3 regions of the Nitrincola iocasae genome follow, and region 2 is predicted to be linked to each of the others. Evidence: predicted binding sites of a transcription regulator. Region 2 holds the regulator's gene; each other region holds the start of a gene.
The links. Region 2 encodes PhoB, which activates phosphate uptake and scavenging genes when phosphate is short. Its sites were predicted from a motif close to TGTCATANNNNTGTCANA; they were not measured.
Positions count from the first base shown of each region.

Region 1 (10,358 bases), 1.2 Mb from region 2:
TTGCCACGCGGCACGGTCAGGTTAATGCCCTTAAGCACCTCAAGTTCACCAAACTTTTTGTGAACATTGATGATATCCACCATGGGTGTTTCGCTAGTTGTATCAGTTTTCATAACTGTCCCATTTAAAAAGGTTTATTCACTGGAATAATCACGGGTTATCGACGATCAGCTGTCATGCGTTCAAAGCGAGACTGGCCATATTCCATAAACAAATTCAGGATGTAATAAATGACGGCGATTACAATAAAGAATTCGAATGGACGGAAAGACACACTAATCGCATATTGCGAGGCATACACCAGTTCCGCGACCCCTATTGCCGATAGCACCGAGGTATCCTTGACCATCAAAATCAGGTTATTGCCTATCTGCGGCACAGAGCGGATAAAGGCTTGTGGCACGATAATGTAATAAATAGTCCTGAGATGCCCAAACCCCAGTGAACGTGACGCTTCATATTGTCCCGATGACACAGAGCGTATAGTGGCGATAAAAATATCGGCGTTATAGGCCATATAGTGGAAGCCCAGCCCCAGTACCCCCACCATCAACGCCGGTATCAGTATCCACTCTCCCAAACCGAAGTAGAGAAAATACAGCTGCAGCAACAGCGGCGTGGTCATAAATAACCAGATAAAGAAGCGCAACGGCCAACTCACCACTTTGTTGGTGAAAATCGAGATCACCGCCACCAACAAACCGCCCACTATGGAGAAGATTGCCACAACCAGAGCGATCAGGAAGGTCACTCCCATGCCTTTCAAGAGTGTAGGGGCATAGGTAATGACTGGAGAAAAATCAAATTCCATCACTGTACCCTCTTAACTAAAGTGGTGTAGCGGGTGGCGCGACGATAAGCCAGCTCAACAATTCCCATAACGGCATAGACAATGCAAATATACATAACGGCCGTGAGAGCGAAAATTTCGAACGGCTTGTAGGTTGAACCTATAAGACGTTGCGCCTGATACGTCAGTTCCACTACAGAAATAATCGATACCAATGAAGAGTTCTTAACCAGCACAATACCCAACACACCCACGGAACGAATCATTAAACCGGCTGCTTGTGGTAACACCACATAGGTCAGCGTTTGAAAACGACCAAATCCGATTGAGCGCGATGCTTCATTCTGACCGCTGTCTACCGATTCCAGTGCACCGCGAATGGCTTCACTCATATACGCACCGATATTAAAGGCACCCACCAACACACCGCAGGTAAATGGATCCAACCTGATTCCCAGAGCGGGACCACCATAAAACACCAGCAACAGTTGCACAAAATAGGGCGTACCCCGGATAACGCTAATATAACCACGGGCAAACCATTGCAGTGGAATAAACTTGATTGAACGCATGAAAACCAGTACACAGGCAACGACAAAACCCAGCGAGATTGCGCGAGCAGATATATCGACGGTAACCCAGGCGGCTTTTAGCAATAAGGGGGTCACCCCGACCATCAATTCAAAATCCATACTCCAACCCTTTTTCTATTTTAAATCTCAGGGAGACAAGAGTTGTTATAGGGGTATAAGCCACAAGCCAACAATCACTAAGACAAAAAATGACTTGTGCCTTGTACCCACAGAAACATCTGATCTGTCATATCAGATTACAGGTGGAGTTACTCGATAGTCGCACCTTCACCGATCCACTTATCGACGATGCTCTGATAGGTGCCATCTGCTTTAATTTCAGCCAGAGCAGTGTTCAAAGCTTCGAGTAGTTCAGGTTTATTTTTCTGAATGGATATAGCTGCAGGCCATCTTGGCAGTTCACCCACCTCAACTAATTTAATATCCGGATTGTTTTCTCTCAGAGCGACATAGACAGGGACATCATCCGCGATAATGGCATCCACACGCCCTGTTGTCAGGCCTGTAAGCATATCTGGCAGGCCCTGGAAGGTCTGGTTACGCCATTTGCCATCACCATTTTCAACAGCCCACTGGTTACCGGTTTCACCGATCGTAGAACCTACACGTTTGCCTTCAAGGTCTTCCAGGCTGTTAATATCGGTGTTATCGCCTTGTACCCACACTGATAAGCCTGAACTGTAATAGGAGTCAGTAAAATCCACTGCACGCTGACGTTCTTCAGTGACACTCATACTACAGATACAGGCATCAAAACGTCCGCCGGCCAGTGCCGCGACTATGCCACTCCAGGGAGAGGTTTGAATATCGACATCCACGCCCATTTTTTCTGCCACAGCTTTGGCAATATCGACATCAAACCCGACCACATTTCCATCAGTATCAACAAAACTGAAAGGGGGGTAAGCACCCGAGTTTGCAACTTTAAACACATCTTCTTTAATTTGAGGTAAATCGCGTGCATCAGCCGTCATGGAAACCATGGATGCAGTACTAAAAACAAACGCAGCGGCTACCAGGGATTTAGTTAAATGCTGTTTAATCATATTCATGTTGTTATCCTACTTAGTGAAAAGATCTTGTTTATACCTGGAGGTATAAACAACACAGTTTGCCGGATTGATCAGTCATACTTCAGCTCTTCACAACCGAATCAATCAATAGAGTTTAAGCCTGTATCAAAAAACTGACTTGTTTTGAGTGTAAGTCAAATTCAATTAATTTCAACTTATAATGTTTTTTCATTAAATGATGATTTTTACTCATGGTATTTTCACGATGAACACGTGATAATCTGTCCAATACGGATCGATATTCACGGGACAATCTAATGAAAGAAGTAAACTTAAACTCACTCAAATCACTGATGGTTTTCAAGACACTCTATGAATCTGATACCGCCACCCGTGCAGCCAAAGCACTTGGGCTTACTCAGTCAGGTGTCAGCCGATCCCTGGCACAACTGGAAGACAATATTGGTATGCCCCTGTTCATGCGCCACAAAAACCGACTTATCAAACTGCCTGAAGCCGATGAGTTGTATCAGGAAATTATGCAACTGATGGGTAATCTGGATGAAATGAAACATACCATAGTCGCGCTGCGTGAATTTGGTGTGTCCCGAATGCGTTTAGCCTCAGCTCCGGCCCTTGGTTTTGCTTATATTCCGGAGGTCATTGCAGCTATTTTGAAGATTAACCCGAAATACAGCATCTATTTCGATATTATGCCCAGTCCCGATGTTGTCCGTGCAGTGGAATCAGGGCATTTTGATGCGGGCTTCGTGACGTTGCCGATCAGTAGTGAACGACTGAGTGTTGATGAACTGTTTGCGGTAGAAGCTGTGTGCCTGATACCTGCAGGCCACGCGTTGGCTGAGGCTGATTATATTGAAGTGGCTGACCTGAAAAATCAGCACCTGGTCATTCCCAACCAGCCTAATCTGGCTGCAGACCAGCTGCTCAGCCTTATTTCACAACACAAGGTGAAAATTGCCGGAAAAACCGAAGCCAATATTGCGGCCATTTGTAGTCTGGTGGCCAATGGAGTGGGCATCAGTCTGATCAATCCGATTACCGCCTATGATACAGTCGCCGTTCGACGTGATATTGTTATCAAGCCCTTTCGCCCGGCATTTCATTATCGCTTTGGCCTGGCCTATCGCCGTAGCTGGGCCGACACTCAACTGATCAGGCTGCTGAAGGACAACCTGCCAAGTACACCCAAGTATCTTAGCCAACGCACCTGATCATGGAGCCTCGGTTACGTTTACTAAAAACTGATTGATATCAACCCTGTCTATCTGCTCTGGCTGCATAAACTTCTGTGCATACTGCTGATAGATACCTGAGCGCAGAAACAACTCGAAGACATCAGCATCCAGGTGTTCTTCGGCAACCATCCTGGCCATAATTGCCAGTGATTGCGTCAGGGTTTTACCCTGTTTGTAAGGACGATCGACTGCCGTCAGGGCTTCAAACACATCCGCCACTGCCATAATGCGTTCCTGTAAACTCATCTCACCAGCAGGCAGGCGTCTAGGGTACCCACTGGCATCCATTTTTTCATGATGATTACCGGCAATAGCCGGCACCTTTGCCAGATAATCAGGCAATGGCAAAGCATCCAGCATAATAATAGTCTGTACAATATGCTCGTTGATTTTAAAGCGCTCTTCCTCTGTGAGAGTGCCTTTACTTATAGTCAGGTTATACATCTCCCCCTGATTATAAGCGACTTCAGGTACCAGCATATCAAAGCCCCAGTGATTATCCGGATCGTCTTTTGCAACCGGTGGTTTACGCCCATGCCAGGGAAACACCTGCTCCGGGCGGTCACTCAGTAATGGCTCCCCGGTTGGCAACACCTCTTCAGGAAGACCCTCTAAGCGCTGTTTTTCATCCTGAGACAGCCCTATTCGATTGCTAAAATGCCGTGTCCAGCGTCGGGACCCTATTTCATAAATACGATCCACATCAGCATCCGACATAAACTCTCCACCCATATTAGCGCTGGCAATAAAGCTGAATTCATCGATAAGCTGCTGCTGGACGGCATTGCACCGGCTCTTAAGAGTTTCCGGATTCATTCCATCCAGAATACCCTGCAAGCAGTCTATCTCTGCATCCCGATACAAGACTTCAAAGCGGGTACGAATTTCATGAATGCGGTTATATATCGTTTCCAGCTTGGTCGCCTTATCAACCACATACTCTGGACTGGTAATCTTGCCACAGTCATGCAACCAGGCTGCAATACGAAAGGCCTCCGTTTCAGCTTCATTCATCTGGTAATTCTGAAATGCCGGTAACTCACTGCGCAGCGCCGCATCAGAAAGCATTATCGCCAGCTCCGGAACCCGCTCACAGTGGCCACTGGTATAGGGAGACTTGGCGTCAATGGCATCGGCAATCAGACGGATAATACCGTCAATTAAAGCTTTTTGTTCCCGAATCATCTGACGGGTTTCTATCGCTACAGCCGCCGCTCCGGAAATATCATCAATAAATGCACGCAGTCCTTTAATATCAGCTGATCGGCTATCAATAGCATCGATAATCAACACCCCCAGCAGATTTTCATAGCGATCACGTAGCATGGTACATACATAAAAGTCATAACCTGCTTTTCTGACTAGCTCACGTACCTGCCCGTCCATTTCATGCGCTTCCGACAATTCGATGCTTTCAGGCAATGTCTGACTAGTCATACGGTTATTCAGTTTCAGTGTTTGTGTTGGGCTATCAAACAGATAGATACATCCCGATACATGCCCTACGGCCATAACCAACTCTTCGAGGACTGACTGCAACAACTGATCCGGATCTCGCTCACGGTTGAGTGTCATAGACAGGGATTTAAAGTGCCGGATAGTAGAAGACATATCATCCAGTACCCTTGCCAGTGCATGCACTTCGCGGATGGATGTCTGCGTAGTAATTTTGTTGTCAAAATTCAGGTTTGCCAGTGAACGTACTTGCTTTTCCAGCTCAGCAATAGGATTGCCGATGCGCTGGCCTACAGCCCACCCTGACAAGAGCAGCACCAACATAATTGAAAAGGCCCACTGCACCTGGCTCAGAAAACTTTTTTCAACATTACCCAACAACTCCTGACCTGGTATGGCAATCAATATCCTCAAGTCATCATCACCCAGTACAGCAAGTGGTGACACGAAACCGTACCAGTTTTGTCCGGCATGGTTAAAGTACGTCAGGTTACGGGTTCCCACTGATTGTCTAACCAGAGACTGAAGTACTGGAACATTTATTTCACCCAGTGTTGCCAGTCGGGTTTCACGTGCATCACTCAGAATAAAACGATCTATATCCGGGTAGGCAAGCAACAGCTCATCCTGATTGATAATGGCAATTTCAGTACCCGGTGTCAGGCGCAATGAATCCATTTGCTCGCTCAGATCCATTACCGTAGCATCAATGCCAAGTACTACACCGTCACCGGCATGCAGTGACATACTCACCCCCACCTCCTGGGTGGTGTAGAACAGATAGGGCGCTGTGAGCTTTACACTTTCAGAATCAAGAGATTGCTGATACCAGGGACGACTGTGTGGATCAAAGGTGTAATGGGGCACGCTACGCACTTCAATAAGGTCGTTCAGAGACGCATCATAAAAAAGCCACTCGCCCCGACGGCCTTCATCAACATCTGTAACAACGCTTTGCAATAGATAATAACTGCCCTCAGGAGCCCCAAAAAATGCCCTGGCTTGAGCAGTGTGCAGCTGTCTAAGCAGCAGGAAGTCGGCATTGTCATAGCCGATATAGACAGCACTCAGCAACGTATTTGCCTTCAGTATTTCGGCAATCGCAGGCAGTCGGCTGAGGCGTTGCAGCGGGTCGTCGGTACTGATCAGTGGATCGTGTCGAAGCATCCTGATCAGCATTTGATTTGGCTCCATCAGCTTCTGGATGCGGTCATTGATGGTAACCGTCAGTTGCCGGCTCGCCTGGTCAGCTACTTCCAGAATACCTGATTGCATACCACGATAGCCCTGAAAAATTAGCACGCTGGCGAGCAAAGCCATGCTTAGCGTAACCGTTACTGCAATCAATAATTTAAAGGAGATACGTTTCATTTTTGCCTCTAACCATCCAGTGTTATCAGCTATAACTCACTGAAATTATGTAAACTTCGGTGTCACATTAGATATTATAGATGGATACCTGTTCAAAAACATACCTAGTTAGCTGTTCAAAGTCATTTCAAATAGCTGATACTGAACGACAGTTTTGTTGCAGATTTGCAAATAACAACCATGTCCTTAGTGCCTGTTAAGCACCCCATCTGAGAGATGAAAGCTAAAACAATTGACCAAAAGAGGGGAATAACTCCCTATTATCATTAAAAGGTCATGTAACTTTCATTGAGTAGTCATATATAAGCCTTAGCATCAAATAATGAACCGCAATAATGCGGATGTTTATATTGCGATAGGTGATGATATGACATGTACTAAAACACCTCATCCGATTCTGAGCATAGAGAATCTAGGCATAACATATCCTGGTGGTATTGAAGCAATTCGCTCAACCTCAATTCAATTTCAACCTGGTGAATTTAATGTACTTCTCGGTCTATCTGGTGCGGGAAAGTCTTCGCTATTAAGAGCGCTAAATCACTTAGTAAAGCCTACTTCTGGTAACGTTATTTCAGCCGAATTCGGAGCATTGAATAATCAACGAATCTTACGGCAGCACCGTCGTAAAACCGCCATGGTATTTCAACACCATCAACTCATTCTACGCCATAGCGCTCTTAAGAATGTACTCATGGGACGGCTGGGATATTACTCATTCTGGCGCAGCTTATTACCTATGCCCCAAGACAGTTTAAAAATAGCCCTGAATTGTTTAGATCGTGTTGGCCTTGCTGATAAAGCCTTGACAAGAGTAGATCAATTATCCGGTGGTCAGCAACAACGTGTTGGCATTGCCCGTGCACTGGCCCAACAACCCACCATTATTCTGGCAGATGAGCCAGTCGCCAGCCTTGATCCTTCTACCTCCGAAAAAATTCTGACTCTACTGAAAAAAATCTGTGCCGAGGACGGAATCACTGCCGTAGTGTCATTGCATCAACTTGAATACGCCAAACGGTTTGCTGATCGAATAATTGGTCTTTCTGACGCTCAAATAGTGTTTGATGCAGCTCCACAACAACTGGATAACAAGCAGTTGGCCCTGATTTACGAACAACCAGCCAGCCTTACAAAAGATGAAACATCCACCGATATAGAACGCCTATCTACCCAAAAAAATTTACCTCATAAAACTGCAACACAACTGGAGATTGCCTGATGAAACTGTTTAAACAATTACTGTTAGCAACGTCATTAATAATGATGGCCATTACGCCGTTATTCGCAGCGGATGCCGATCCAGATACGCTCAAAGTCGCGTTATTGCCTGATGAAAATGCTTCTGAACTGATCAAACGCAATAAGCCGTTGAAAGACTATCTGGAAATCGCGCTGAATAAAAAAGTGGAGTTAATTGTAACGACCGACTACTCCTCAATGATTGAAGCCATGCGTTTTGGGCGTATTGATCTAGCGTATTTTGGCCCTCTTTCCTATGTGATGGCCAAATCCAAAAGTGATATAGAGCCGTTTGCAGCGATGGTTATTGATGGTGTGCCGACCTATCGTTCTATTTTGATTGCCAATGTGGACTCAGGGATTGATTCCTATGCTGATATTAAAGGCAAAAAAATGGTCTACGGTGACCGAGCTTCAACTTCGAGCCATCTCATCCCAAAAACAGTACTTTTGGAAGAGGGTGGTATTGAAGCGCAAACAGATTATGAACAACACTTTGTCGGCTCGCATGATGCAGTTGCAATGAATGTGGCCAATGGTAACGCCGATGCGGGCGGACTTTCAGAAGTCATCTTCAATTTTGTTGTAGAGCGCCAACTAATCGATCCCACAAAAGTGAAAGTACTGGGACATAGCAAACCTTATCCACAATACCCTTGGGCGATGCGATCCAATTTGAATGACGACTTGAAAGCTAGAATCAAAGATGCATTTATCAGTCTAGATGATGAAGAAGTACTGAATAATTTTAAAGCCGAGGGATTTGCGCCAATTACTGATGCTGATTATGACGTTATTCGAGATATGGGAAAAATATTGAATCTTGATTTTGACAAGATGTAAGGAAACTTTATGAATACCCAAGTCATTACTCATCAAGATGTGCTGAAAAGTTACAGCCAACATTGGAAAAGGCAAACCCTGCAGATGATGGTCTTACTGACTGTCATTTTGCTGGCGGCTTGGTATGTAGATGTATTGAATTTCAAAATACTGGCTAACGGCTTGCCTGCTATTGGCACCTTAGCCGGTGAGTCTTTTCCGCCAGACTTTACCAATATCCGTCACTGGTTATCGCCCTTACTGGATACGCTTGCAATGAGCATTGCCGGGACAGCAATTGCGGTACTGTTATCGGTACCCATGGCATTTCTTGCTGCACGAAATACGACACCTCATGGAGTAATCTTCCAGCTATCTAGGATCTTTTTAAACGCGCTACGATCAGTTCCTGAACTGATTATGGGTATAATTTTTGTGGCAGCGGTTGGTTTTGGCGCATTACCGGGTGTTTTGGCATTAGCATTACATTCTATTGGGATGGTGGGTAAATTCTTTGCTGAAGCGATTGAGCATGTCGATGATGCACCGGTAGAAGCAGCACGTGCAGCCGGTGCTTCGCCAATGCAGGTGTTATACCACGCCATTTTACCACAAGTCATACCACAGTTTGCGGATGTAGCAATTTATCGTTGGGAATACAACTTCCGAGCTTCCACTGTGATGGGTATGGTAGGCGCGGGTGGCATTGGCTTTGAGCTGATGGGGTCATTACGTATTATGCAATATCAGGAAGTGTTTGCGATTTTGCTGGTGATTTTGCTAATGGTTACGCTAGTTGATGCTTTAAGCGGTGTGTTGCGCAAAAAATTCAAATAAGGAAAGGAATGCCAATGAAACCCAAACTTGTGATTACCCATAAAATACATGATGAAGTATTGCAAATGCTGACCCCACATTGTGATTTGATAACCAATCAAACCCATTGCAGCTTATCGCGAAACGCTACTATTCAATTGGCCCAGAACGCTGAAGCATTGATGGTATTCATGCCAGATCGAGTAGACGCAGAGTTTCTTCAGGCCTGCCCTAAATTGAAAGTGATTGGTGCCGCCGTAAAAGGCTATGATAATTTTGATGCGGCGGCTTGCACAGCAAATGATGTCTGGCTGTCCTTTGTGCCTGACTTATTGACCGTTCCTACCGCTGAGCTAACCATCGGGTTGATGATCGGACTGATTCGGCATATTCGGGAGGCGGATCAACATGTACGTAGTGGTAATTTTAAAGGCTGGCGTCCGCAGTTTTATGGTCTTGGTGTTGAAGGCTCGACAATTGCGATTATTGGTATGGGGGCGATTGGAAAAGCCATTGCCCAACGTCTGACCGGTTGGGGCGCAAAGCTAATTTATACGGATCAACAACCTATAGCCTCTGAACAGCAAGCCGCTTTAACCTTAGAGTTTTTTTCGTTAGATGATACGCTGGCACAGGCCAATATCGTGATTATGGCGCTACCACTGAATTCTCAAACTCAGCATCTGATGGATGAACATCGACTACAACAGATGCCAGCCGGTTCTTTTTTGGTAAATCCATGTCGTGGATCAGTCGTTGATGAAACGGCTGTTTTGCGTATGCTTAACAGTGGGCATATAGAGGGGTATGCCAGCGATGTTTTTGAAATGGAGGACTGGGCACGTGATGACCGCCCGGACGTTATCGATCAAAAACTATTAATGCATCCCAACACATTATTTACAGCACATATCGGTTCAGCGGTCAGAAAGGTCAGATTGGCAATAGAGAAACGCGCCGCTGAAAACATTCTCAGTGTTTTACGTGGTGAGCCGCC
Region 1 covers NZ_CP044222.1:2,726,930-2,737,287, forward strand. Annotated here, with positions in the region: gene F5I99_RS12590 (amino acid ABC transporter ATP-binding protein) at 1-113, opposite strand, end outside; gene F5I99_RS12595 (amino acid ABC transporter permease) at 158-811, opposite strand; gene F5I99_RS12600 (amino acid ABC transporter permease) at 811-1,482, opposite strand; gene F5I99_RS12605 (transporter substrate-binding domain-containing protein) at 1,632-2,435, opposite strand; gene F5I99_RS12610 (LysR family transcriptional regulator) at 2,714-3,631, shown strand; gene F5I99_RS12615 (HD domain-containing phosphohydrolase) at 3,632-6,481, opposite strand; gene phnC (phosphonate ABC transporter ATP-binding protein) at 6,804-7,703, shown strand; gene phnD (phosphate/phosphite/phosphonate ABC transporter substrate-binding protein) at 7,703-8,566, shown strand; gene phnE (phosphonate ABC transporter, permease protein PhnE) at 8,576-9,382, shown strand; gene F5I99_RS12635 (phosphonate dehydrogenase) at 9,397-10,358, shown strand, end outside.
Region 1: the regulator PhoB is predicted to act here: its motif matches at 6,754-6,771, upstream of phnC (phosphonate ABC transporter ATP-binding protein).

Region 2 (10,358 bases):
CTTTGCTCGTCGGGACCTATCCATGGCCTACCGTGTAGCCAAACAGGACATACGAGTCGACACAGAATACCGTTCTGCAATGCGCACTCTGGTGACCTATATGATGGAAGATCCGCACTCTATTTCTGTTGTGCTGAATATCATGTGGGTGTTACGGAGCCTGGAGCGGATCGGAGATCATGCCCACAATCTTGCTGAGCACCTTATCTATCAGGTCAGTGGATCTGATGTCCGCCACCAGACGCTGAAAAGCATCAAACAAGCACTGCGTGATAATTCACCAGATGATGAGCTGGACTTGAATCCAAACAGCGAGTAAGTACTCAACACCTACTTAATCAGACAGCACACATATTCAGGGGCGCAGATTAAAATGCTACAATCTGTTCTCACTGATGATGCGGACTGACCTGACTTGAAGCGATCCATGGCAAGGGACAAGCGGTACAACCAGATTTACTGGCAATCAATCCGGCGACGCCCGGCCATACCTATGCACTGGCGTCCTTGGCTGTGTGAACGGGGTTCACTGACGCAGAAGTTGCGCCTAGCCTGCCACAATCAACTGGAGGTTGGCCTGCTCAGGTTAACTTGGGCACAACCAACCCGTTCAGAAGCCAAATTGCTGGGTATCCCTCAGCGACAACTGGCATTGATCCGTGAAGTACACCTGCTTGGAGCCGGTGTTCCCTGGGTATTTGCCCGCTCTGTTATCCCTGCGAGAACACTCAGAGGCCCTGATCGCCGCCTACTGTTACTCGGCAATCGTTCACTCGGTAGCCTGTTGTTCAAAGATCCAGCGATTCGCCGAGGGCCACTGGAGGTCTGCCGGTTACAGCATCAGCAGAATGCTTGCTGGGCACGTCGTTCGGTGTTCCAACTTAGCCATGGCCCCTTGCTGGTATGTGAAGTATTTTTGCCTTCTATGGCGGAAATTCCCTACCCTTCATTAAAAATCGACAAATATGTTTGACCTCACACTTAACAAAGCAGCCGTGTATATACGACTGATGCGTCTGAACCGTCCCATTGGTACCCTACTACTGCTTTGGCCGACACTCTGGGCACTGTGGATAGCCAGCGAAGGTGTACCCAATCCAAAATTGCTGATTATCTTTCTGCTGGGTGTATTACTAACCCGATCAGCCGGCTGCGTCATTAACGATTTCGCTGACCGGCATATTGACGGCCATGTCAAACGGACAGCTACCCGCCCTCTGGCAACAGGAGCCGCAACAGCTCGCGAAGCCGTAGTATTATTTATCCTGTTAATGCTACTTGCGTTCGGACTGGTGCTGTTCACTAATACCCTGACGCTGATGATGTCGTTTATTGGCGTGGCGCTGGCGTTCTGCTACCCCTTTATGAAACGCTATACCCATTACCCACAGATTGTATTGGGTGCCGCTTTCGGCTGGGCGATCCCGATGGCCTTCACGGCGGTGACCGACAGCCTGCCCTGGATTGCCTGGCTGCTTTACCTGACTAAACTTATCTGGACCGTAGCATACGACACTCAATATGCCATGGTGGACCGGGATGATGATCTGCGTATTGGTGTCAAGTCGACCGCCGTGCGCTTTGGTCAGGCTGACCGCCTGATTATCGGATGTATGCAACTGACAGTGCTTGCGCTACTGCTATATATAGGGTCAATGCTGCAGTTTTCTGGTTGGTACTACACGGGTGTTGCCATTGCCGCAGGCTGCTTTATCTACCAACAATGGTTAACCCTGCACCGCTCTCGCAACGACTGTTTCAAGGCATTTCTAAATAACCACCTGGCAGAGCTCGCCGTATTAGTGGGAATAGTGCTGCATTATGCCGCCTGAAATCCGGTAGTTTTTTACATTTGTTTCAATCTGTCATATTAATGTAACAGAAAAGACTTGTAATACGCTCACTACTAAAAAATAGCTATGGAGTGATTTCATGTCAGTTGCCAAGCGTGTGCTGATCGTAGATGACGAGGCGCCCATCCGCGAAATGATTGCCGTTGCACTGGAAATGGCGGGGTATGATTGTATTGAAGCGGAAAATGCTCAACAAGCACATGCTGCCGTTCTGGATCAAATGCCCGACATGGTATTACTTGACTGGATGATGCCAGGCACCAATGGTATTGACTTTGCACGTCGCTTACGTCGTGATGAAACGACCGCCAATATACCTATTATTATGTTGACGGCCAAGTCTGAAGAAGACAACAAAGTACAGGGACTGGAAGCCGGTGTCGATGACTACATTACCAAGCCATTTTCGCCACGAGAGCTGGTGGCTCGGCTGAAAACCGTGTTGCGCCGGACCACGCCCAAAGGCATTGAGGAACCGGTCACCGTTGACGAACTAACATTAGACCCGGTCTCACATCGAGTAACTTCCATGGCACAGTCGGTTGATCTGGGTCCCACCGAGTTTCGTCTACTACAGTTTTTTATGACCCACCCTGATCGAGCCTATTCACGTAGTCAGTTGCTCGATATGGTCTGGGGCGGTAATGTATATGTTGAAGAGCGCACTGTCGATGTGCATATCCGACGACTGCGTAAGGCTCTGGGTGGCCGCCATGATTATCTTATTCAAACGGTGCGCGGTACAGGTTATCGTTTCTCAACCCAAGGCGGATGAACACGGATATTCACAGGTGAAAAATGAAATCGCCCTTTGGCATCATCTACACGCTACTGCTGATTCTGCTGTTTGCAGCCGTTACAGGTCTGCTACTGGGCCATTTTTTTCCAGTGCTGACATTGGTACTGCTGGTGTGGAGTTTTTACCAGGCCTGGCTGTTTACACGTTCTCTTCGTTGGATTATGAACAAAGACATAACCGAACCCCCTGACTTACCCGGCAGTTGGGGCGACTTGCTCTACAACATTTACCGTAAACAAAAAAGCAGTCGCGACCGGGAGCAAAAACTGAGTGCGTTCATTCACCGTTACCAGCAGTCATCGGCCGCATTAGAGGATTGCGTCGTTATTATCGATACCAGGGACCGACTTGAATGGTGGAATACAGCCGCAGAAAGACTTCTCGGACTCCAGCCACGAGTCGACAAGGGAAAACCCATCCTCAACCTGTTGCGCGATCCACGTTTTATCCGTTACTACAAGAAACGTAACTACCACGAACCACTCGAACTCAACTCCCCGCTTAATGATCAGATCACACTACAATACCATATCACCCTGTTTGGCCAGGGTGATCGGCTGCTGGTTGCACGGGATATTTCCCGCCTGAAAAAACTGGAACAAACCCGTCAGAGCTTTGTATCCAACGCCTCTCATGAACTACGCACACCCTTAACTGTTATTCGTGGCTATCTGGAAACTTTTCTCGACCAACCCCTGCCCAGCCCTATATTGCGCGGCATGAAGCAGATGGAACAACAAACGCAACGCATGGAAGGGCTGGTCAGGGATATGCTCATGCTCTCACGCCTGGAGTCTACCGAACACCTGACCGAAGATATGCCGGTGGATATCCAGTTGATGCTGAAAGACATCAAACGTGATGCCCTGGTTCTCAGTGGGGACAAACAACACCGCATCAGTATTGAAGCTGATCCGAACTACGATCTGTTAGGCCAGGACAATGAATTACACAGTGCCTTCTCTAACCTGGTGTTCAATGCCATTCGCTATACCCCGGCAAACAGTGAAATCCGCATCGTCTGGCACACCGATGCCCAGGGCGGCTACCTGAGTGTATATGATAATGGCCCGGGCATTGAAGCCTTCCATATTCCACGCCTGACTGAACGCTTTTACCGGGTTGATGAAAGCAGAGCCAGTGAAAGTGGTGGTACAGGGCTCGGCTTATCTATCGTAAAATACGTGATGGTTCGCCATGGCGGCCAGCTTAAAATCCACAGCACCCTGGGGAAAGGCAGTTGCTTCAGCTGCCACTTTCCCGCCGATATGCTCACCACACTGGAAAAACTGGCGGCAGCAACCGATAATGCCTGATCGACTCAGGCCAGTTCGGCCCGCGTTTTTGCAAGCGGAGTAAAGCCATGTACGCTATCCAGATCCATGCTCATGAACCCGACAACCTGCGTTACGAAGCGATCGATACGCCACAACCTGGCCCTGGCGAAGTCCTGATCCGTAATCAGGCTGCCGGAGTGAATCCCATCGACTGGAAAACCTGTTCCGGTGGAGGAGCTTCCGGTTTTATTGAAGCCTTTCCCTTTATTCCGGGTTGGGAGTTCAGTGGTGTCGTGGAAGCTCTCGGCGAGGGTGTCAGCGGTTATAAACCAGGCGATGCCGTACTCGGGTTTGTGCGTTTTCCCCATCCGGCAGGCTGCTACGCTGAACAACTCTGTGTTCCCGCCAACCAGATTACCTTGCGACCAGAAGGTTTGGATGCCACCACCGCTGCCGGATTAGGACTGGCAGGTCTGACCGCCTGGCAGTCACTGTTTGATAAAGGCCAGTTGCAAGCTGGCGAGTCGGTGCTGATACTGGCCGGAGCGGGAGGCGTGGGTCATCTGGCCGTGCAACTGGCCGCGTTGAAAGGCGCTCAGGTCAGTGCCACCTGCTCTGCCACCAACCGAGACTACCTGACATCACTAGGCTGCCATCAGGTAATTGATTACCGTGACCTGGATATGGGTACGCTGGCAAGCCAGTTTGATCTGATTCTGGATGGGGTCGGGGGTGATACAGCTATTGATGCCTTGATTACCCTGAAACCAGGGGGTCGAATGGTTACCCTGCCCTCTGTAACAGCCGCGCAGGTCAGCAGCGCCGCCGAAGGCTCCGATATTGAGGTGATGACTATCCGGGTTGAACCCAATGCCACCCAGCTTGGCAAACTCGCCAGACTCTGTGCCAACGGTCAGCTAAAGCTGAAAGTGGCACAGGTACTGCCATTACAGGATGCCGCTCAAGCCCACAAGCTCAGTGCCAGTGGACATATCAGCGGTAAATTAATTCTGCAGACTGGCTGACGTCGGTGCGGAATTGAGGGCATCGCAGAACTCTACACGTTGACGCAATAGCAGTCTGCAGCCCTCACCGCGTATATCCATATCCCAGCAGTTATATTTTGCCCAATCCTTTTCTTCTTCCGTAGGCTTATCATGGAAGGCTGGCACACCATCACAGAAGCCTTCTGTCGGTGAGGCAACCTCAAAGCAGGCTTTCAGGAAAATACCCTGATTGACCGTGCAGACAAAGTTAGAATCAGAACAGGCTGTATAGCCTGATAAGGCCTGATCCTGACAGCTCTGCTGGTCGGTCTGACCACCCGCTGTCAGCCCCTGCTGACGAAACACACTGGCTTCATCAGCACGCTGCTGATTGAACCCTTCGAGCCATTGCGGCGAAAAAAACACCGCCCAGATAACAAACAACAGACTCAATGCCAGTAAGGCCCAGACTATTTTTTTGCGCATACCTATCCATTAATTATCGGCGCCGACGATAAAGTCCGGCAATCGTTAGCAGAAGTCCTAGACAGCTAAGCAACATACCACCATTAACCAACAGTGGACGGCGAACCATCAAGGGGATAAAAGGATGTTGCTGTTGCAGATCACACTGTCCCTGGAGATAGTTCCAGTAACCTCCGGCCTGAGCACAATCACTAATGTGCATTTGTTCAACAAAGAACATCCCCATCAATAACAGCGCTGGCAGCACCAGCAGTAGCAGACCGATTCGCAGCATTATTCGTTATCACTGATTCCCAGATTACTGACACCCTGATTACCCGCCAGTTCACGCAATTCGCGAATAAACACTTTATTGGGCTGTTGCTGTTGCTGCAAGCGCTCAAGCACTTCTTCCTGAAAAGCGTCTTCATCCTGCATCAAATCGTGCGCGGCAATAAAGCGCATCAGTTCAGCATCGGACAGCTGTGGATCCGCTTCATTAACTTCAATAAAGGTAGCAACACACTCACGTGACAAGTCAGCAATATTGGCCGCCTCGGCTGGATCAGACTCAAGGATACACACCAGGGTGGAGTAAAGTGCCACCACCGCATCCAGCGCAGGCATGGCGCCGTACATATCAAATTCATCCAGAGATGGCATATTGTCTTCGACATGATCCAGCTGGACTTCAAAGTTCATCGAAGCTCCGCCCGAAAGATGCTCCCAGACACCATCCAGTATCCGCCGCACCTGCACGGCATCACCAAACTCCAACAACCTCGAAAACAGAGTGAAGTTTGGTAGCATGCGTTCAGTCAGCGCGGCCGCAAACGCTGTTAACTGCCAGGATTTCATTTTGCCGAGTTGTGCTTCCAGTTGCTGGATATCACTCATTCAAAGACTCCGTCAGGGTTTAGTCAATCAGAGCCTATTGTACGTGGTCTATGTCAGGATCTGTAGTAATAACATGGCTGATTTCAGTCCCATAGAGGATACTGAGGTTAGGCGCGGGAAGATTTCATTGCTATACTAAAGCCTGATTAACGGCCAGCAGCTGACAGGTATCCGTGTTGAACTCCTTCAATCTTCTCAAATCCATCGCTGATTCACGGGAAAAACTCCGTAAATCCGAACAGAAGGTGGCCGATTTTGTCCTGGCCCAGCCCAGTGAAGTAATTCATATGCGCATTGTTGATCTTGCCTCGGAGGCCAATGTCAGTGAGCCAACCGTGGTGCGTTTCTGCCGCGCACTCAACTACGATGGCTTTCAAGACTTCAAACTGACTCTCGCTCAGGGCTTAGCCAGCAATGCCAGCTTTGAAAAGTTCTCGATGGACACCAAGGATACGGTGATCGAGTTCAAGCAGAAAATCTTCGACTCGATGATTGGTAATCTGATCAATATCCGCGAGCAGCTTGACCCGGAAATACTTGAAGAAGCAATTGATGCTTTAGCAAAAGCCAATCGTGTCGAATTTTACGGTTTTGGTGCATCAGCACCCGTATGCGCCGATGCACAGCACAAATTCTATCGCCTGATGGTGTCTGCCGCCGCCTATTCGGATCCACACATGCAGACTATTTCAGCCGTCACTCTGGGGCTGGGAGATGTCGTTGTAGCCATCTCCCAGACAGGGCGCACCAAAGACCTGCTGCACACGGTAAAACTGGTGCGTGAAACCGGTGCCACCGTCATTACCCTCTGCCCAGGTACAACCCCTCTGGCTGAACTGGCCACCATCCCTATTCATGTCGATGTGGAAGAAGATAAAGACCTTAGCACGCTGATGTCCTCACGTGTCGTACACCTGGTAGTCATAGATATTCTCGCTGTCGGAGTTGCCATGAAGCTGGGCCCGGCCTTGTTTGATCACCTTAAGACCATCAAACGCAGCCTGCGTAGCCTGCGTCAGAATGACCGGCTGATGCCCACGCGTCGTCAAGCTGACGATAACGACTGAAACATTCCTGTCACTTTTTTTGCCTAGAATCAGCTTGACACTGTTAAATCCTATTTGAAATTGATGCCGAAATCGGTTAAAAAAGAATCAGGACAGTGTTAACAGCCGGGAGCCGGCTTACATCAAGCCGCCTCCTCTTCAATCTGCATCACAGATCGGAGCTAAATCGTATGCTGATACGTCAGGAGCAGGACCTCGACCCCATTCAGACAGAAGTGTTTGATCTTCTGGTTGGCTATGATGTCGAGGAAAAAAACCGCCGCAAGCAAACTGCCACCCGTCGCCTGTTTGAAGCCCGCCGCGCTATAGAAAAGCGCCGAGAAGAAGCCGCCCTAGCTGCTTTCATAGATCGCGAAAAATGGTTCGACGAAGAATAGTCTGACCTTATTGTTGGACTCGACCTGATTTGTAGGAGCCCGGTCTCCGGGCGAATGCGCACCTCATTTGTAGGAGCTCGGTCTCCGAGCGAATGCGCACCTCGTTTGTAGGAGCTCGGTCTCCGAGCGAATGCGCACCTTGTTTGTAGGAGCTCGGTCTCCGAGCGAATTATTTCGCTCACGGAGTGAGCTCCTACAGCAACACCCTCCTCGACCTTGATAACCTCAAAGCGATACAGCAAACTTCTGCATGCTATGCGCATCATTTTTTTACGATTTTTTTACGCACCAGGTCGCTTTACCGGCTCGAATTGTTACACACGACTACCTTATACTGTTTATCTGACCTCATGAACAACGGAGCTGTAGGCCACAGGCGATATAATGCAAATTATCCTATTGGGTGCCGGCCAGACCGGTTCCATGCTTGCCGAACAACTCTCGGAGATACCCCCTTATCTTCTTGGCCACAAACAAAACCTGAAGCAGGCAAAACAGCTGTTGCAGCCAGGAATTGGCGATTTCTGAAGGAGTAACAGGATGAAGCTATTCCGCCCGGTTCTTTTTGTCAGTGGCATACTGTCTTTCATCATGGTGGGGCTATTGCTCGTACCTGCGTTTTTTGCCCTGATGACCGATGATGAGGAGTACAGTGCTTTCTTTTTGTCATCAGGCCTGGCGGCCTTGGCGGGTTTACTGTTTATGCTGCCGAGCTATGGACACAGATTCGCACTGAATGCACGCCAGCTTTATCTGCTGACCAGTCTTAGTTGGCTGTCGCTTTCATTCTATGGTGCCCTGCCGCTGATGCTCAGTCACCACCCTCTATCGCTGACCGATGCCGTGTTCGAAGCCGTGTCCGGTATTACTACAACCGGATCGACAGTGATGTCCAGTTTAGACGCACTGCCACACTCCATCTTACTCTGGCGTTCCATGCTGCAGTGGGTCGGCGGTCTGGGTGTAATAGGCATGGCGGTTTCGATCCTGCCTTTTTTGCAAGTCGGTGGCATGCGTCTGTTCCAGACAGAGTCTTCCGATTGGTCAGAAAAATCCTTACCACGCTTTCATGCGATGGCCCGTAGCCTGTTACTAGTCTATCTTGGTGTTACCTTGGCTTGCGCACTTTCCTATTTTGCCGCTGGCATGACACTGTTCGATGCGATCAATCACGCCATGACCACTGTATCCACCGGGGGTTACGCCACCGATGATCGCTCCATGGGGCGTTTCAGCGATGGCATTTTATGGATCTCTGTTGTGTTCATGCTGATTGGGGGTATGCCTTTTATGCTGTATATCCGCTTTTTGAACCAGCCTAACCTGGATGTATTCAGGGATCAGCAGGCACAGGGGTTCCTGTTGCTGGTACTGGCTCTGGTCGGATTGCTCACACTGCAACAACTGCTGACCACGGAACGTCAGCCCTTTGAAGTGCTGACCCACGCGGCTTTCAATATCGTATCAGTGATCACGACCACCGGTTATGCTTCGACAGATTACACACTATGGGGTTATTTCAGCATCAGCTTTTTCTTTATTGTGACCTTTATTGGCGGCTGCTCGGGGTCCACCAGTGGTGGAATGAAAATTTTCCGTTTCCAGCTGTCCTGGCTGTTCTTGCGTGATCAAATGAATAAGCTCGTACACCCGCGTGGGATATTTTCTATCCGATTCAACGGCAAAGCGGTAGCAGACGACATCATGGTGTCGGCCGTAGCCTTTTCGTTTCTGTTTTTTTTGATATTAGCACTGGCCACACTGGCACTAGCTGCAACCGGGCTGGATTTTGTAACCGCACTCAGTGGCGCAGCTACAGCCCTAACCAATGTGGGTCCCGGCCTGGGTGACATGATCGGACCGGCTGGAAACTTTGCAGCCGTATCCGACATTGGCAAATGGATTCTCGGCTTCACCATGATATTAGGACGGCTTGAACTGCTGACGGTCATGGTACTACTAACACCCGTATTCTGGAGAGGTTAGCCATAAGCGCTCGAACACATTTCGTTCACAGAGTGAGCTCCTACAACTTGTAGGAGCCCGGTCTCCGGGCGAATGCGCAGTTTGTTGTAGGAGCCCGGTCTCCGGGCGAATCATTTCGCTCACGGAGTGAGCTCCTACAAAGAGTGCGGCGATACCAAATCAGGCTAGAGCGATATAACCTGATGGCAGGTTTTTTCCACCAGCACCGGATCATGGCTGACCAGCACCACGGAGCAGGCAAAATCCTGCGCCACTTCAACCAACAATTCGATGATCTGTTGACTGGTGATCGGATCAAGCCGTGATGTTGGCTCATCGGCGAACAGCATCACCGGATCCATCAGTAGTGCTCGCAACAGCGAGATTCGCTGTAACTCACCCCCTGACACCTCAGTACAACTGCGTTGCAGCAGTTGTGGACTCAGATGCAGGCGTTCTAATAGCGGCGGAATACTGCTAGCATCCAGCCGATGCAGCCTGACAAGATCCAGCAGCAGTTGCTGCAAGGTTATCCCCGGTGCAAAAGCCGCTGGTGGATCTTGATACAGCTTGAGTAATTGATGGCGAGCAAATGGACGCTGATAGGATACCTTCCCTTGATCAGGTTTTAGATTGCCCAGCAACAGATCGCCCAGAGTACTCTTGCCACAA
Region 2 covers NZ_CP044222.1:3,954,227-3,964,584, forward strand. Annotated here, with positions in the region: gene phoU (phosphate signaling complex protein PhoU) at 1-319, shown strand, start outside; gene F5I99_RS18240 (chorismate--pyruvate lyase family protein) at 428-973, shown strand; gene ubiA (4-hydroxybenzoate octaprenyltransferase) at 966-1,832, shown strand; gene phoB (phosphate regulon transcriptional regulator PhoB) at 1,933-2,628, shown strand; gene phoR (phosphate regulon sensor histidine kinase PhoR) at 2,652-3,968, shown strand; gene F5I99_RS18260 (NADP-dependent oxidoreductase) at 4,016-4,954, shown strand; gene F5I99_RS18265 (hypothetical protein) at 4,934-5,401, opposite strand; gene F5I99_RS18270 (hypothetical protein) at 5,415-5,675, opposite strand; gene F5I99_RS18275 (YjaG family protein) at 5,675-6,277, opposite strand; gene hexR (transcriptional regulator HexR) at 6,454-7,344, shown strand; gene F5I99_RS18285 (PA3496 family putative envelope integrity protein) at 7,515-7,721, shown strand; gene F5I99_RS19485 (hypothetical protein) at 8,106-8,249, shown strand; gene F5I99_RS18290 (TrkH family potassium uptake protein) at 8,262-9,707, shown strand; gene F5I99_RS18295 (ABC transporter ATP-binding protein) at 9,872-10,358, opposite strand, start outside.

Region 3 (10,358 bases), 210 kb from region 2:
ATGGCCCAAATCAAAACCATCGACAACACCCGCCGGTCGTGCGGTAACAAAATTACCGCTGCAGACCCGGATTCTGGCGCCATGCATCGGCGTATTGGACAGGCCCATGGAGAAAAGTGCTTCAAGGCGCGTGCGCAGTACACCGGCCGCTTCAATCGCGCATTGCAAGGTGGCTGTGTCAGTGATGCGTTGGTGATGGTGCAGACGTGTTGGCAGGCCTAAAGCTTGCAAACGCTCATCTATCTGGGGTCTGGAGCCAAATACCAGTACCAGACGAACCCCGAGACTGCTCAGCAGGGCAATATCATGGACGATATTGGTCAGGTTGGGGTCAGCCAGGGCTTCCCCGCCAATCATTAGCACAAAGGTTTTGCCACGATGGGCATTAATGTAAGGGGATGAATGTCTGAACCAGTCGATATACTGGTCGCTGCTGTCTTTGCTCACGCTGGAACCTGATTGTTATCCGTCATTTATAAACACGAAAGTCTGTCAATATAATGCAGACTTTCGTGGTTCAGGTCTATCACCTTAAACGCAAATACCGCCTCAAAGGAAGATAGCACTGAGAATAAAGAAGATAACAATCGACAGAAACGCACCCGCAGGCAGGGTAACGATCCAGGAAATAAAAATGGTGCCGATAATGCGCAGGTTGAGTGCCGCCATACCTCTGGCAAGCCCCACGCCCAGTACGGCACCAACCAGTGTATGCGTGGTCGAAATTGGCAGGCCGGTTCCCGACGCTACTACAACAGTAGCGGCAGCCGCCAGAGTGGCTGCAAACCCGCGGCTGGGCGTCAGTTCAGTAATGTTCTGACCGACGGTGGCAATGACCTTGTGACCGTACATCACCAGTCCAGCCACTATGCCGATGCCGCCGAGCAGCAGTATCCAGGCTGGCATCATTGAGCGGGCAGCAACTTCTCCCCCTGACTGGATAACTCCAACAACAGCGGCCAGCGGACCTACGGCATTAGCGACATCGTTGGAGCCGTGCGCAAAGGCCATGGCGCAAGCGGTAAACAGCATCAGGATGCCAAAGATTTTCTCAACATTGGTAAAGTGAAAATCTTTATCGTCGGCTGCGGAATATTTGACCTTGCGGATCATCAAAACCCCAACCAACATGGCTACAATTCCAACAACTACCGAGGCCATGCTGCTTTCGAAAAAGCTCAGATTCAGTCCTACATGTTTCAGCCCTTTGGTGAAGGTCACCATAGAAATGATGAACCCGACCAGGAATATATAAAAAGGCACCACACGTTTGGCATTGGAGAAGGGGTCGTCGGTGCTAAGGATCAGATACTGCACGCTGCGGAATAGCCAAAAGGAAATAAATCCGGCGGTCAGGGGGGAAATCACCCAACTGGCAACAATAGTCCAGATTTTATCCCACTGCACGGCGTCTACCGAGATGCCTACTGCAGCGAAACCGACAATTGCGCCGATGATGGAATGCGTAGTTGATACCGGCCAGCCATAATGGGTGGCTATCAGCAGCCAGATCCCTGCAGCCAGCAGTGCTGACATCATTCCGAAAACCAGCAAGTCCGGTGAGTCAGCTAGTAATCCTGCATCGGTAATACCACTGCGGATGGTTGATGTGACGGCACCACCTGCCAGGTAGGCGCCTGCAAATTCGAAAATAATGGCGATAATAATCGCCTGTTTCAGGGTGATGGCCTTGGAGCCGACCGAGGTGCCCATGGCATTGGCAACATCGTTGGCACCGACACCCCAGGCCATAAAAAAGGCAAAGGTGCAGGCCAGAATAATCAGAATTGTGCCGTGTTGTGCTAATACGTCCATAACGTCTCGCGTATATTCAGGTTAGCGGGCCAGCAGCAGTTGCAGTCGGCTACCGACATGTTGTGCGTAGTTGGCAAGATCACCGATGTCATCGATGATGCGGTAGAGGAAAATCACATCAACAGCGTACAGGTCCCGTTCGACGGCAAATAACGATGTACGAAGCTTGCGCTCCTGTTCATCGTTCTCATGCTCAAGGCGGTCCAGTTCATCGATCAGTTTTTCAACTACTTTCACTTCATGTCCGCGAAACCCTGCAGCCAGGAGTTCATCCAGCTCATTCAATGCAATAACAGCCTGCTCTGTCGTTTGAATGGCGGTGTTGAGAAAGTTGACCATCTCGGCCTGAATGGCTTCGGGTATCTGCATTTTGCGTCCCAGCATCATGCCCGCGATATCCTTGGCACGGTTGGCGACTTTATCCTGCATGCGTAACAGGTCAAGCAGATCAGTGCGGGGAACAGGAAGAAACAGATTACTGGGCAGATTCTGACGAATCGCGCGTTTCATATCATCGGCCTCACCTTCAATGACGGCGATGCGATGCTGCACAGCGGCGGCTGTATCCCAGTCATTAATCAGTACAGCTTCAAGAAACGGTTTGAGTGCTGCGGCTGCTTCCTGTGCTTTGGCAATGTGTTCCTGCATTGGCTTGAACGGCGATCGAGCAAACATTTGCAGGATCGGGTTGTTGGTCACCATAGGGGCTCACCTGTGTTTGTGAAAAGACACGGCGATTATAAGGGTCATAGTCACATTTATGTAGTAAAAACGTCATAAATTTGCAATCAATGCTTGGATTGGGCGGCTCCTCTTTCGGGCTGCTGTAAAGTCGGTAGGTCTGATATGCTGTGTACTAATCATGAGCGTTTGATAGCGGGAGTCGCGACGTGTCCGATAAGAATCCACTTTCTCAGTTGCCAGATAGACTTCAATCGGTGGCCGAAAAGCCCTGGAGCCAGTTAGAGTCTCACCCGTCATTGCAGGGCCAATCTGGTGCACAGCTGTCACAAGAGTTGTGCCGGGTGCTGGCTATCAGCGATTTTGTAGCGGATCAATTGACGCGGCGACCTGAGTGGCTGGAAAGTCTGGTGGATGAGGGTGATATAACGACATCTTATCCACCAGGTCGTTATGCTGAAAAACTGGTAGCCCGACTGACGGAAGTTGATGATGAAGCGTTGATGCATCAGCAACTGCGTCGCTTTCGTAATTACGAAATGGTACGCCTGATCTGGCGGGATTTGACACGACGTGCGGATATGCGCGAAACAACCCGTGACCTTTCTCATCTTGCTGATGCCTGCATTGACGAAACCCTAACGTGGCTTTACCAGCGAGCAACAAAGCGCTGGGGTATGCCGCTATCCGGGTCCGATGCTCAGCCGCAACAACTGGTTGTGCTGGGTATGGGCAAGCTGGGAGCGAATGAACTCAACCTGTCTTCGGATATTGATCTGATGTTTTGTTTTCCAGCCAATGGAGAGACAGATCACCCGACTCAATCTCTGGAGAATCAGGACTTTTTTATTCGCCTGGGGCAGAAATTAATTCAGGCATTGGATAATCAAAATGCCGAAGGCTTCGTATTTCGGGTAGATATGCGGCTGCGTCCCTTTGGTACAGCGGGCCCTCTGGCGGTCAGTTTTACCGCCATGGAGCATTATTATCAGGATCAGGGCCGTGACTGGGAGCGCTATGCGATGATCAAGGCGCGGCCAGTCGCTGGCGATATTGCCGCGGGTGAGCAGTTGATGCAGCAGTTACGCCCGTTTGTCTATCGCAAGTATATCGACTTTAGTGCGTTTGAGTCTCTGCGGGATATGAAGCTGATGATCAACCGTGAGGTACGCCGCAAAGGATTGGAACAAAATGTGAAGCTGGGTTCCGGTGGTATTCGTGAAGTGGAGTTTATTGCCCAGGCGTTTCAGTTGATCCGAGGTGGGCGTGATCTGGCACTGCAACAGCGTGAGCTGTTGAATATTCTGCCGTTGCTGCCAGAGCATGTAGGTATGCCGGAAAGTGCAGTGCAAGAGCTGGTTGCGGCCTATGTGTTCCTGCGTAATACCGAACATGCGATTCAGTCCATCGCTGATAAGCAGACTCAGGAGTTACCCGATGATCCTCAAGGGCAGGCACGTATTGCCCTGGCAATGGGGTTTGCGGACTGGGACAGCTTTCAACAGCAACTGGCACAGCATCGCCGGGCGGTATCCCAGCATTTTGCTGATGTAATCGCACCGGCTGAAGCCGAAGGTGAGCAGAATGAAGCGGCGGATGAAAGTGAGTGGAAAGCCTTGATCAATGACGAGATGGATCAGGATCAAGTCTTGAGTTTCCTGTCTCGAAAAGGTTTTGCCGATGCAGACTCTGCGCTTAAGCAACTGCAGTCCTTGCGGCAGTCCCGCGCCATGCAGATGTTGCAGCAGGTGGCTAAGACCCGCTTGCTTCATATTATGCCAGCGCTGCTGGAAACCGTTGGGCAGTGTCGTAATGCCGAAGTAACATTGGAGCGGGTATTGCTGTTAATTCAGGCTGTTTTGCGCCGTTCAGCCTATCTGGTGCTGCTCGCCGAAAACCCAGGTGCAATGCAGCAACTGGTGAGGCTTTGCTCCTCCAGTGCATGGTTTGCCGCACAATTGTCCAAACAGCCGGTGTTGTTGGATGAACTGATCGACCCGCGTACGCTATTTACCCCACCCGACAAAGCCCGTCTGCAGGCTGAGCTGTCTCAGCAACTCTTGCGGGTGCCGGAAGATGATATGGAGCAGTTGATGGAAACGCTGCGCTATTTCCATCATGCCCATGTATTACGCGTGGCGGCCTCAGATATTACTGAGGCGTTACCCCTAATGAAAGTCAGCGACTATCTGACCTGGCTGGCCGAAACTCTGCTGGAAGCGGTGCTGCAAAGTGCCTGGCGGATGCTGACGGAGAAGCACGGCGTACCAATGCGGGAACCCGGAGAGCCTTGTGATCCCGACTTTGTGGTGGTGGGCTACGGTAAAATGGGTGGCATTGAGCTTTCTTATGGTTCAGATCTGGATCTGGTGTTTATTCATGATGCCGATCCGGATCTGAATACCAATGGCGATAAGTCGGTACCTAATCCGGTATTCTTTAATCGTCTGGGGCAGAAAATGATTCATTTCCTCAATACCTTTACGCCATCAGGTCAGTTGTATGACATTGATATGCGCTTGCGGCCATCAGGTAACTCCGGGTTGCTGGTGTCGGGGCTGAAGGCTTTTAAACAATATCAACAAAAAGAAGCCTGGACCTGGGAGCATCAGGCGCTTGTCAGAGCCCGGGTGGTTGCCGGAAGTCCGGCATTGGCGAAGCGTTTTGAACAGGTCAGGTCTGAGTTATTGTCACAGCCACGTGACCGGGCGGTGTTGCTGGAACAGGTATGCAGCATGCGCGAAAAAATGCGCGAGCACTTGGGCAGTCGAACGACGGATGCCAGTGGAAGTTTTGACCTGAAGCAGGATCGGGGCGGTATTGTCGATATAGAATTTATGGTGCAGTTTATGGTGCTCAATCACGCTAACAAATATCCGGACTTACTGACCTATACCGATAATATTCGTATTCTCGACGGGATCGAGGCGAATGGATTAATGACGGCAGAACAGGCCGGGTTGTTACGCGATGCCTATCGGGTGTTACGATCCGTCGGCCATCGTCAGGCTTTGCAGGAGCAGTCCAGCAGCGTGGTAGCCGATGAAGAGTTAAGCCAATACCGGCAGCAGGTGGCCCGCATTTGGGATGAGGTGATGTGCTGAGCAGTTTCAGGCCAGCCTGGGCAGAAGGTCATCTGTCCAGGCTGGCTATTATGTATTAGACCCGTGTCAGCCAGCCGTGAGTATCTTCGGCCTGGCCCCATTGAATAGCATTGAGTGCCTGACGCAATTTGCGCGTTGTCTCTCCAACACCCCCATGGCCTACAGCATATTCCTTGCCCTGAAAAATGAGTGTACCAACAGGAGCCAGTACCGCTGCTGTACCAGAGAGTGCGGCTTCACAACCGGGCTTGGCGGCACGTTGCAGCAGTTCATCGACAGTGATTTCACGTTCACTTACCTGCATGCCCAGGTCTTTGGCCAGGGTCAGGATGGATTCACGCGTGACGCCATGCAAGAAGCTTTCATCCAGGGCTTTGGTAATAATTTCGTTACCATCAATCAGCAGGAAGTTGGCTGCGCCAGTTTCCTGGACATCACCACCCGGGCAGAAGAGCACCTGGTCGGCCTGTACTGAGTTGCGAGCGCGCATGATCGGCTGTAGTGCACTGGCATAGTTGCCACCGCTTTTGATCATGCCCATATGCGGAGCACAGCGCATGCCCTGGTCTTCCAGGAGTAAACGCAGTGCCTTGTCACCACCGGCAAAATAATCACCTACCGGTGAAACCAGTACATAAAAACAAGAAGATACGGAAGGTACCGCCGCTTTACCTATGGCAGGTTCGGTGCCGAAATGGGTCGGACGAATATACAGCGATCCCGGAGGAGCCGGGACCTTATCCGCAAAGCGCGCCACGGTATCCTTGATCATCTGAGCAACCTTGGCTTCATCCAGCGCAGGCAAGCCCAGCAGGAGGGAACTCTGGGACAGGCGAGCAATGTTGCGGTCCATGCGGAAGATGTTGACCGATCCATCGGCATGGCGAAAGGCCTTTAAACCTTCAAAGCAGGTGCTGGAGTAATGCAGTACATGTGCACCTGGGTGCAGGGTAATGCTGTCGCTGCTGACCATTTCCGGCACACTCCAGTCTGATCCATCAAACCAGGTGATCGCCATTTCAGGCATGAAAACGGTACCGAATGCAGCAGCCATGAATAAATCCTCAAGAACGTGTTACTGAATGAGTGCGGAAAAACCGAACAAAGAAGCTATTGATTGTAATCATACCGCCCGCTAAAGGGAATTGTCTGAGGCCCCTTGGGGTAAAATTTACCTCAGAGCTGGGGCTTTTTAAGTCTGGCTGTTATGATTAGGCACCAATAAAACCACTATGGATATGGCTGTGGGCGTAGTTTGGATAATTCGTGACGCAAAGCCGGGGCATTTCAGTCAATGTGAAGGACTGACGAATGCACTACTTGAGATTGTTCCTGGCTTGAGGGTTGAGACGCTCCACCGGCTGCCTCTTGCCCAACTGCTAAAAACTCTGCTGACACGTCACTTGCCGCCAGAAATAGAATCGCTTCGGGATAAGGGCACTCCAGATCTGTTGATTGCCGCAGGTCATGCAACCCATTTCACTCTGTTAGTGCTGGGATGGTTGTTAGGAGCGAAAACCCTGCTGCTGATGAAGCCCAGCTTACCTTGTCAGCTGTTCGATCTTTGCCTGATACCGGCACATGACCAGCCCGCTGAAGCCGATAATATTATTTGTACCCAGGGCGCTTTGAATCCCATGCGGCCCGGCATAAAAAAGTCGGGGCAGGGCGTTATTCTTATTGGTGGACCATCAAAGCATCACCGTTGGGATGACCACCGCCTAATGCAGCAGCTTGAAGGAATTACCCAGTCATCAGCAATACACTGGACCTTGACCACTTCCCGGCGAACGCCTGCATCGACACACAGCCGGATTGGCGCGCTAAAGGCCGTTGAACTCATCCCTTTTGAGTCGACAGCACCCGGTTGGGTGGCAGAGCAACTGGCTGGCGCTGAATATGTCTGGGTGACAGAAGACAGTGTGTCGATGATTTATGAGGCGCTGACCGCAGGTTGTGCGGTAGGTATACTCAATGTGCCTCGTGTAGCTGATAAGCCTAATCGCCTGGTGCGTGGCTTAAGCGCGCTGGTGGAGCAGGGACAGGTAAGGATTTACAGTGACACCGATGACCTGAGCTTGCAACATCCGGCTCAGGTGTTCAATGAAGCACAGCGCTGTGCGCAGATGATTATAGATAGAGGCTGGTTATGAAGGTAGTACAGGTTCTGCCGGCACTGGAGCTTGGTGGGGTAGAGCGTGGCACCCTGGAAATTGCCAAGGGGCTGGTAGACGCTGGCCATGAGTCAGTCGTGGTTTCGGCAGGGGGGCGTTTAGTCACTGAACTTGAGCGTGCCGGAAGCTGGCACGTGAACTGGGATCTGGGTAAAAAATCGCTGCTGACACTATTGCAGGTACGTTCCTTTCGGCGCTGGCTGGAGCAGGAACAGCCGGATATTGTCCATGTGCGCTCTCGCATGCCTGCCTGGATAGTCTGGCTGGCCTGGCGACGTATGGATCCAGCTACCCGGCCTCGCTTCATTACCACCTTGCACGGCATGCACTCCGTGAATAGATACAGTGCTATTATGGGTAAAGGTGAGCAAGTGATTGCAGTTTCTGAAACCGCCAAGCGCTATCTGCTGGATAATTTTCCGGAGGTTGATCCCGCTAAAGTCACCGTTATTCATCGGGGTATCGACCCTGATGAGTTTCCGCGGGGCTATCGTCCATCAGCTCCCTGGCTGGAGCAATTTTATGCCGATAACCCACAGGCACGAGATAAGTTTTTGATCTGCTTCCCAGGACGCATTACCCGCTGGAAAGGACATCTGGATCTGGTTGAGGTGATAGACCAGCTCAAGACGCATCTGCCCAATGTGCATGTTCTGGTAGTGGGTAGCGATCCTAAAGGAGCATTTCTGGCAGAAGTGAAGGCCGCGATAGAAGCGCGATCACTGACTGAATACTTTACCTTTCTTGGTACCCGCTCCGACATGAAAGAGTTTTATGCCCTCAGTGATGTGATGCTGTCGCTGACCAGTACAACAGCCGAAGCCTTTGGCCGAACGGTTGTTGAGTGCCTGTCGATTGGAACGCCGGTAATTGCTTATTCGCATGGAGCTGTTGAAGAAACCTTGTCAGCACTTTACTCCGAGGGTCTGGTGGAGACAGGAAGTATTGTGGGGATCGTAGAAAAAATTGTCACCCTAGCGTCTTTGCAAGAACCAAAAAGGCCAATAGAAAATCATTTTTTACTGAATGATATGATTAGAAAGACATTAGCTGTATATCAGAGGGTTGCTTCATGAAGTCGCAGACTTTACCCATGGATTTCAGAGGGGTTGGTTTTTATTTGATAGTAGCTTCGCTGTCTTTTTCAGTTTTTTTTGCTGTTGATAAAGCTTATAAAATTCTACCGATAGTATATTTTATTGCTGCATTTTTTTACGTAATAAAAGAAAAACCCTTTATAGACTACAAAGCTATTTTATTTTATTTTTGTGCTGTTTTTTTTGTTGTGCTAGGTGATTTACTTAATATTTATTTTGGTAATTCTGATTTTAGTGGGATTGAACAGGTTGCCAGGAATGTTGTGCTTATTCTTCCACTAATTTTTATTTTAGAGTGTGAAAGGCTAACTACAAAAATCATAGTTGGTTCTGTGTTTTTTATGTTATGCGTTACAGCTTTTGCTTCTGTTTTTCAATATTTTGGAATGTATGCACAAGACTCATCGCATCTTTCAGGCGGGCGTGTTGGGTTGTGGTGGAATTCAGTGCCTTTCGCCAATTCAATTGTACTTTTTCTTGGTCTTATTTTAGGTTCTGTTTTGGTAAGTCCAAAAAGCTATTGGATGAATATTATTGTTGTGCTTGCCTGCACTCTAATGCTTGTTGTTGTGTATCTTAGCGGTACGCGTAGTGCTCTTCTTTCGTATTTTTTTGTAATCTTTATATATCTGTTTATGACAGTAAAGAGTGATAAACGCATTTGGTTTAGATCTTTAATAGGTGTTTTTCTTTTGGTTTTGGTAGCCGCTGCGTCCTATCTATTTGGTGATAGAGTTGAGCTCGCAGTAGAACAACTTTATAGCCACTTTCACAAGGGAGCTGAGTTCACCTCTGTGAGTATCAGATTGAGTAGCTGGTATTATTCCTGGCTTATATTTCTTGACAATCCCTTGTTTGGACATGGAACAGAAGGAGCTATTCATGTTGGGAAAGATATAGTTGAAGCTGGACTGGTGCCCGAATATGTAGTGGATTACCATTCACACTCTGATGTTTTTGATGCGCTCAAACGTAACGGTCTGTTGGGTTTTTTGGGTCTGTTATGGGTTTATATTTCACCATTTCTTTTGATGTGGTATTTCAAGCTTTCAGCAAGAGATGTTGCTCCAGTTTTTCTGGTTGTTATAGCTCTTTTTGTAAGTGGATTAACTGAGGTTAATATAAGACATAATATTTCATCTAATTCCTTCTATATGGCTTATATGCTTGCTATAGCTGTTGTATTTAAATACAAGGTTCAAAGAGGCCAGTCGTTATGAGTAGTGTTTCTGAGCTTGATAGTATTGGGTTGGTATTATGTTCGGATAGAAAAGGAGGTCTCGAAAATGCGTTTGTTGATATGGCCTATGCACTGGTCACCCTTGGTTATAAAGTTGTTGCTTTAACTCCAGCTAATGCCCAGTTTAGGTCTATGATGCCTGAATTGGTTGAGTTTTACGATTATAGTCCTAAAGGCTATTGGGATTTTTTTAGTCGTTTTAAAACACGGCGTTATATCAAGAATAACAATATCAAGTTGCTGGTTA
Region 3 covers NZ_CP044222.1:3,745,184-3,755,541, reverse strand. Annotated here, with positions in the region: gene argA (amino-acid N-acetyltransferase) at 1-447, opposite strand, end outside; gene F5I99_RS17285 (inorganic phosphate transporter) at 550-1,815, opposite strand; gene F5I99_RS17280 (TIGR00153 family protein) at 1,837-2,517, opposite strand; gene glnE (bifunctional [glutamate--ammonia ligase]-adenylyl-L-tyrosine phosphorylase/[glutamate--ammonia-ligase] adenylyltransferase) at 2,706-5,600, shown strand; gene F5I99_RS17270 (branched-chain amino acid aminotransferase) at 5,656-6,654, opposite strand; gene F5I99_RS17265 (mitochondrial fission ELM1 family protein) at 6,845-7,753, shown strand; gene F5I99_RS17260 (glycosyltransferase family 4 protein) at 7,750-8,850, shown strand; gene F5I99_RS17255 (O-antigen ligase family protein) at 8,847-10,091, shown strand; gene F5I99_RS17250 (glycosyltransferase) at 10,088-10,358, shown strand, end outside.
Region 3: the regulator PhoB is predicted to act here: its motif matches at 2,588-2,605, upstream of F5I99_RS17280 (TIGR00153 family protein).